DNA from 2 places in the Clostridium sp. LIBA-8841 genome. Region 2 is predicted to be linked to the other one. Evidence: predicted binding sites of a transcription regulator. Region 2 holds the regulator's gene; the other holds the start of a gene.
The links. The regulator HrcA, encoded in region 2, represses chaperone genes, less so after heat shock. The targets are predictions, from matches to a motif close to TGTTAGCACTCNNNNNNNNNGAGTGCTAACA.
Positions count from the first base shown of each region.

Region 1: htpG (molecular chaperone HtpG) is a predicted target of HrcA. The motif match lies at 2,339-2,369, and genes of this name have one in related genera.

Region 1 is NZ_CM173488.1:625,011-629,459, forward strand. Features, by position in the region: gene AC2A4K_RS02655 (putative ABC transporter permease) at 111-758, shown strand; gene AC2A4K_RS02660 (hypothetical protein) at 790-1,110, shown strand; gene AC2A4K_RS02665 (zinc ribbon domain-containing protein) at 1,610-1,999, shown strand; gene htpG (molecular chaperone HtpG) at 2,404-4,275, shown strand.
Region 2 is NZ_CM173488.1:3,112,819-3,117,267, reverse strand. Features, by position in the region: gene AC2A4K_RS13705 (hypothetical protein) at 217-486, shown strand; gene hemW (radical SAM family heme chaperone HemW) at 802-1,938, shown strand; gene hrcA (heat-inducible transcriptional repressor HrcA) at 2,131-3,150, shown strand; gene grpE (nucleotide exchange factor GrpE) at 3,181-3,807, shown strand; gene dnaK (molecular chaperone DnaK) at 3,860-4,449, shown strand, end outside.

The sequences.
Region 1 (4,449 bases), 1.4 Mb from region 2:
GATATTAAACTAATCATAAAAATAATGGATAAAAGCAAAATATTAATTATATGTTAATTTTTTCTAAACATGATATAATTGTATTATTACATAAATATGGAGGTGAGTATATGTTCAATATCAGCAATTCTATGAATATATATAAAATAGTATGGATATTTACTATAGGATCTATTTTAGGTTATTGTGTTGAAATGATTTGGTGTTATGTAAAACATGGATATTTCGAAAGCAGAAAAGGCTTAATTTATGGTCCAATTAGTCCAGTATATGGAATAGGGGGGATAGTTCTTACATTAATACTATATAGATTTATTAATTATAATGGAATAATAATATTTTTCATAAGTGCAATTATAGGAGGAATTTTTGAGTACTTATGCTCATGGGTACAAGAAAAGACTTTAGGAAGTGTTTCATGGGATTACAACAGTAAAAACCTCAGTATCCATGGAAGAACGAGTGTTGAATATTCAGTATTTTGGGGAATACTAGGAGTGTTTTTCTTAAGAGATATTTATCCACTATTTGATAAATTTATGGGTTGTTTTTCAGATGGAGCAATAAAAATAATTACAATTATATTCTTAGTATTATTAATACCGGACATCATTATTTCAGCTTTAGCTGTAAGAAGAGAAGTTGCAAGAATGAAAGGTGTACAAGCAAAAAATGCTTTAGAGAGATTTTTAGATAGAAAGTATCCAGATGAATTTTTGAAAAAGATTTATCCAAATATGATATTTAAATTTAAATAATTAAAAGTATTAGTACTATGGGGTGAGGAATATGAGTATTTCAAGAGAATTTAAAGAGGCATTAAGTAAACATAGAGAGTTGGAATTAGAGGATTTTGAAGAATATAATGATATGTTTACATTTTTATTAGGTAGTTTTAGTTTTTCTCGTAAAAAGCTAAAGAAAGAATTACTTAAATATTTAAAAAAATACAATTTTCAATGTGAAGATACTAATATGAATATTAATGGCGATCCAGTTATAAAAATATATGGTCAATTTTTTAGACTTTCCCTTAGAAATTGTGATGAAGGATCTACATTATTACCAATACAAGTGGCATTATTAACTTTAGTTGAGGATAAATATTAAATTAAATGAGGTTAGTATAATAAGATGTTTTGAAATTATTTAATAATAAATAACATAGGGATTATGAACAATAAAAATTTATTTGAAGAAGAGAAGTTGTATTAAAAAATTTTATTTTAAATTTTTGATACAACTTTTTTACTTGGCTATGTTTAAAATAGTGTTGATTTTTAGATAAAATAGTAAGGTATTCATAATGAGCAAATTAGTATTGAATAATTAATAAAGTGACTTTTCGCTTTACTCTAAGGTGTAAGTTCAAGATATAAAATTAAAAATTTTAACTTTCACTTAAAAATGAATTTAAAGTGACATATTATTAAATTACAGATTATACTATTTATTTGAATTTTTAAGTAGTAGTTTAGAATAGATTGCTATTGAAGTATAATTAAATATATGAAGAAAAATGTAAAGAGAAAGTAGAAATAAGCTATAGGTACAGAGGCAAAATAAATAGATACATTTTTAAAGATAATATTTTTTATAGGAGAAAAGCATGTTTTTTATAGGTATATTTGGAGTCGAAAATAAACAAAAAGAAATAAAAGATTTAGATCAGATAGAATGTTCCAACTGTGGAGTTAAAACTAAAGGAAAGTTAATAAAAATATATGAATATTTTCATATATTTTTTATCCAACTTTTTAGATGGAATGAAAGATATTATATTATATGTAAAAGATGTAATTCAATATATGAGATTTCAAAAGAAAAAGGAAAATCTATTGAAAAAGGAGAAGATGTAGCCTTAGAAAAGGAAGATATGAGGGGTGTTCAAGAAGGGAAAAGGTATGGTAAAAATGCTCTAGAAAGAAGATGTCCTAATTGTGGGCAGGTTTTAAAAGAAGATTATGAGTATTGTCCATACTGTGGCAAAAAATTATAATAATCTAAATATAATTTTTAGATTATTATAATTTTAACTTTGAAGATACAAGTAAGCAGATATCTTTAGAGCCAGTAATAAAGTTATAAAGACAGTATTTTAAAATTGCACTTAGAAACTATGTTTTAGGAACAATCATATTTCCAGTACAAATAGCTGCATTAACATTAATAGAGAAAAAATAAAAGTTTTAAATAGAGATACATTAAAATAAATCACAGATATCAGTGATTTATTTTGATGTATCTTTTTATTTTAAAAGAGATAATATTATCAATAAGTTATAAAAAATAATTGATATTGACATTAATTTCAAAAAATGATATATATAAATTATATGGTTAGCACTCGTTATGTTAGAGTGCTAACAAAAGAGATTTTTGTTTTGGAAGGAGTAATTCAAAATGGAGAAAAGAGAATTTAAAGCAGAATCAAAAAGGTTATTAGACATTGTAATTAACTCAATTTATACAAACAGAGAAATCTTTTTAAGAGAATTAATTTCAAATGCCAGTGATGCAATAGATAAGGTTTATTATAAGACTTTAGGAGATAGTTCCTTAACTTTTAATAAAGACGATTATTATATAAAGATAATACCAAACAAAGAAAATAGAACTCTTACAATATCAGATAAAGGTATTGGTATGACAGAAAAAGAACTTGATGAAAATTTAGGTGTAATAGCTAAAAGTGGTTCTTTACAATTTAAAAAAGAAAATGCCCTTGAAGAAGGTTTTGATATTATAGGACAATTCGGAGTTGGATTTTATTCAGGTTTCTTAGTTGCGGATAAAATAACTGTAATAACTAAAGCTTTTGGATCAGATAAAGCATATAAATGGGAATCAGATGGGGTAGATGGATACACTATTTCAGAAACTGAAAAAGATTCTTTTGGAACAGATGTAATTTTACACTTAAAACCAAATAATGAAGATGAAAATTATGATGAATTTTTAGAAGAATATAAATTAAAAAGTTTAATTAAAAAATATTCAGATTTTATAAGATATCCAATTAAACTTAATGTTACTAAATCAAGAATTAAAGAGGGAACAGAAAATGAACATGAGGAATACGTGGAAGAAGAAACAGTAAATAGCATGGTTCCTTTATGGAGAAGAAATAAAAATGAACTTACAGATGAAGATTATAATAATTTCTATGTGGAAAAAAGATTTGGATTTGACAAGCCTTTAAGACACATGCATATAAGTGTTGATGGGATGATAAGTTATAATGCAATTCTTTATATTCCAGAGAACATACCATATGATTATTACACAAAAGAATATGAAAAAGGTTTAGAACTATATTCAAATGGTGTTTTAATAATGGAAAAATGTTCAGAACTTTTACCAGACTATTTTGGTTTCGTAAAAGGTATAGTAGATTCTCAAGACTTATCACTTAATATTTCAAGAGAAATGCTTCAACATGATAGACAATTAAGTCGTATTGCTAAGAACATAAAAACTAAAATTAAAAATGAATTAGAATCTATGCTTAAAAATGATAGAGAAAGTTATGAAAAATTCTATAAATCTTTTGGTAGACAATTAAAATATGGTGTTTACGATGATTTTGGAATGAACAAAGATGAATTAAAAGATTTATTAATGTTCTATTCATCTAAGGAAAAGAAAATGGTAACTTTAGCTGAGTATGTAGAAAGAATGGCTGAAGATCAAAAATATATTTATTATGCTGTTGGTGAATCAAATGAAAGAATAGAAAAAATGCCACAAACTGAAATGGTATTAGACAAAGGATACGAAATTCTTTACTTCACTGAAGATGTAGATGAATTTGCAATAAAAATGCTTATGAACTATAAAGAAAAAGAATTTAAATCAGTATCAAGTGGTGATTTAGGAATAGAATCAGAAGAAGAAAATAAAAAAGAGAATGAAGAAAATAAAGGTATCTTTGAATCTATGAAAGAAGCTTTAGGAAACAAAATAAGTGCAGTTAAGGCTTCAAGCAGACTTAAAAATTATCCAGTATGCCTATCAGCAGAGGGCGAAGTTTCAATAGAAATGGAAAAAATCTTAAGTGCTATGCCTAATAATCAAGGGGTAAAAGCTCAAAAGATTTTAGAAGTTAATACAAACCACGAAGTATTTAACTCATTAAAAGATGCCCTTGAAAATGATAAAGATAAATTCAATTTATATACAAAATTACTTTACAACCAAGCTTTACTTGTTGAAGGACTAAGTATTGAAGATCCAGTTGACTTTACAAATGATATATGTAAGTTAATGAAATAATTTAATTATAAAAGGGGATGTATCAAAACTCGTATATAAAACTTATAAATATATTCCGAGAATTACTGAATTTCACTAAGAATTTATAGCAATTACTCCGAATAATTTGCTAAAGCTCAGAACTCCCGCTGGTCAAACAGCTTCGCTTCTTAACACAAATTATTCTACGTAATA
Region 2 (4,449 bases):
CTATTAAGTATCAATGCTACCTTTTTTTATGTTTAGTTCTGTTTTAGATGAATTTTGATTTTAAAGAAATTAGGATTAATAACATTAATTTTATAATGACTTTTAGTAAGAAATTCATAAAATAAATATTTTTTTTATTTAGTCATTAAAGAGAAATCCCTTCAATATATTTATAGTAAATTAATAAAACTTATGTAGAGAAGGGGAGTTGTTCTTATGTTACAAGCAAATAAAAGAGATGTTAGAGTTAAGTGTAGAAAATTTAGAAATGCTGGAAAAGCAACTGGTGTTATAAATAGAAAAAATGGAGAAAATATTTCCGTAAGTCTTAAAATTTCTGATTTAGATAAGTTTTTAGCTAAATATGGAGATCATAGTAATGTTGATATAAATTTAGAAGGCGAAATAATAAAAACTTCTATTATAGAAGTTCAAAGAGATTTATTAATTCATAATGCTATAAACATAAATTTAAGAGAAATATAAAAATAAGTTTAAATATATTTTAAGACTTGAACTTGTTTAGATAAATATTGATTTTTAGCTTAAAATGTAGTTTGAATTAAAAATTAAATTGCGTTTATATGAATGTTTTAAGAAGCTTATGAACAAAATTTAAAATAAGTAATTTTGTATTATGAAAGTATCATATAAAAGTCATGAGTTTATTCACTCGTGACTTTTTTTGTTGTAATATGAAAGTAGACTAAAGAACTTATATATTAATTAAATTGAAAACCAAATAATAGTAGAGACTTTAGTTTGGATTTTTTATTTATTTTAAGATGGAGGTAATTAACCATGGATAAAATTTCTTTATATATACACATTCCTTTCTGTGCACAAAAGTGTCTTTATTGTGATTTCCCTTCTTTTGCAAGAAAAGATCATTTAAGAAAAGAATACATAGATGCATTGAATAAGGAAATAATAAAATTTAAAGAAAAATATAGTAATTTAGAAATAAATACTATATTTATTGGTGGAGGAACACCAAGTGTTCTTGAATCAAAGGAGTTAGAAACTTTATTAAGTGAAATAGCAAAACTTAATATATCAAAGGATGTTGAATTTTCTATGGAATGTAATCCTGGTAATTTAACAGAAGAAAAATTAAATGTAATGAAAAAATATGGTGTTAATAGAATTAGTATGGGTCTTCAAGCAAAGCAAGATAGTCTTTTAAAAGGATTAGGAAGGATACATAACTATGAAACCTTTAAAGAGAATTTTCTTTTAGCTAAAAAAGTAGGGTTTAACAACATAAATGTCGATTTAATGTTTGGCTTACCAAATCAAAAAGTAAATGAATGGGAAGAGACTTTAAGAGAAATAATATCTTTAGAGCCAGCACATATATCAGCATATAGTTTAATCATAGAAGAAGGAACTGCTTTTTATAATCTTTATGAAAATGATAAGTTAAAGCTTCCAAGTGAGGAAGAGGAAAGAAAAATGTATCATTTAGCAAAAACTATTTTAGAGGAAAACGGATTTAAACAATATGAAATTTCTAATTATGCTAAAAGAAGAATGGAGTGTAGACATAACTTAGCCTATTGGAATATGGATAATTGGATTGGTTTAGGATCAGCAGCAGCTTCTTATATTAATGGCGAAAGAATTAAAAATCTAAGTAGTGTAGAAGAATATATAAAAGCAATGAATGAAAAAGGAGAAGCTATAGAGGAAGTAATAACTAATTCTAAAAATGATGATATGGAAGAATTTATGTTTATGGGACTTAGAAAGATTAATGGAATAAAGGAAAGTGAATTTGAAGAAAGATTTAATATGAATATAAATGATGTTTATGGAGAAATAATAAGTAAGTATGAGGATAAAAATCTATTAATAAGAGATTCAGGAAGTATTTATCTTAGTCAAAAAGGAATAGAACTTTCAAATATAATAATGGCTGATTTCTTATTTGAATAGTTTAAAAGTTAACTTAGAAAAAAGAAGAAATTGAAAGGAAATTAAAGATAATAAAAACTAAATATTAGTAAATAAATAATTTTTAAATTAAATGATAAAAAATGGGATTGACAAAAAACTTGAGAGGTAATATATTAATAGTGTACTAGTTAGCACTCATTAATAGTGAGTGCTAATAAAGAGGTGAGATTAGTGATAGATGATAGAAAGCTTCAAATATTAAGGGCTATAATTCAAGACTATATATCTACTGGAGAGCCTGTAGGTTCGAGAACTATCGCTAAAAAGTATAATCTTGGAGTAAGTTCAGCTACCATAAGGAATGAAATGGCTGACTTAGAAGAAATGGGATTTTTAGAACAGCCTCATACTTCGGCAGGAAGAATTCCATCAAGCAGAGGATATAGATTATATGTTGATAGAATGGTTGAATTCGAAAGATTATCTTCTGAAGAGGAATTGCTTATTAGAAGTTCAATAATAGATGGTACCTTGTACGAAGTTGATAAGATAATCAAACAAACTAGTGCTCTTCTATCGGAACTTACTAAAATGACTTGTATAGTTAAAGCACCTTCAGTTCATAAGAGTTTTATAAAATCAATTCAACTTTTAAAAGTTGATGATGTAAGTATATTATGTGTTTTAGTAACTGATAATGGTGTAATAAGAAATACAGTTATAAAAGTAAAAAGTGTTCCTTTATCTGAAGAACTTATTAAAATTAGTAAGATAATAACTGAAAGGCTTAAGAACCTTACTATTGAGCAAATAAACCTAGAGGTTATAAGTAATCTCAATAAAGCTTTAGAAGGATATGAAGATATAGTGAATGCAGTTCTGCCAGCTCTTTATGAAAGCTTGAAAGACGATGGAACATCTGAAGTGTTCTTAGAGGGAACAATTAATATATTTAATTATCCTGAATATAATAATATTCATAAAGCAAAAGAGATTTTAGAGCTTTTACATGATAAAAAGTGTATTTCAGAACTTATAAGTGATAGCGATGATATGACTATTAAAATAGGTGATGAAATATTTGTACCAGAAGCAAAAGAATGCTCTATAATATCAGCTGGATATCATGTAGGAGATAAATCATTAGGTACTATAGCTTTAATAGGTCCTAGAAGAATAAATTATTCTAAAGTATTATCAATCATGACTGAGGTTATGAAAGAATTAAATGAAACTTTAAAGAATAAGTAAAGTAAAAAAAGAGAAGAGGTGGGCTGATTTATGGAGGATAACAAAGAGTTTGACGAAAAGTTAAAGGAAAATATCCAAGAAGAATTCGATAATGAAAATAAAAAAGAAGATCCTAGTGTAGATAAAGAAGTAGAAGAAGTTTCAGAAGAGATTAAGGCTGATGAAAAAGTTATTGATTTTGAAGAATTAAAGGCTTTAAAGGAAGAAAATAATATGTTTAAAAATAAAACTAAAAAGTTAGAAAATGAATTAGAGGCCTTAAAAGATAGATTATTAAGAATTTCTGCAGAATATGAAAACTACAGAAAGAGAACTGATAAAGAAAAAGAAAGAATATACACTGATGCTTGTGAAGATGTTTTAATAAAAATGCTTCCAGTATTAGATAACTTAGAAAGAGCATTAGCTGTAGATGGCTCAGTTGAAGACCTTAAAAAAGGTGTTGAAATGACAGTAAGACAATTTGAAGATGCTTTAGAAAAACTTCAAGTTGAAGAAATACCTACAGAAGGAGCTTTTGATCCAGAGTTACATCAAGCAATGATGGTTGTGGATCAAGAAGGTTCTGAGCCAAATCAAGTGGCTCAAGTATTCCAAAAAGGATACAAGAGAGGGGATAAGGTTATCAGACATTCAATGGTAACTGTAACTAAATAATTAAGCATATAATCAGAATTAATATATAAAATTGTTAGAGGAGGAATTAACAATGAGTGATGTAAGAACAAGTAAAATAATTGGTATAGATTTAGGAACTACAAATTCATGCGTAGCTGTTATGGAAGGTGGAGAACCAGTAGTTATAACTAACTCAGAAGGGGCTAGAACTACTCCATCAGTAGTTTCATTCCAAGCAAATGGAGAAAGATTAGTAGGACAGGTTGCTAAAAGACAGGCAATAACAAATCCTGATAAAACAATAATGTCAATAAAAAGACATATGGGAACTGACTACAAAGTTAACATAGATGGTAAAGAATATACTCCACAAGAAATATCAGCAATGGTACTTCAAAAATTAAAAGCTGATGCTGAAGCTTACTTAGGAGAAAAAGTAACAAAAGCTGTTATTACAGTTCCAGCTTACTTCAATGATGCTGAAAGACAAGCAACTAAGGATGCTGGTAGAATAGCTGGATTAGAAGTTTTAAGAATAATAAACGAACCAACAGCAGCTTCATTAGCTTATGGTTTAGATAAAATGGATAGCAATCACAAAATCTTAGTATATGACCTAGGTGGTGGTACTTTCGACGTATCTATCTTAGACTTAGGAGATGGAGTATTTGAAGTTGTATC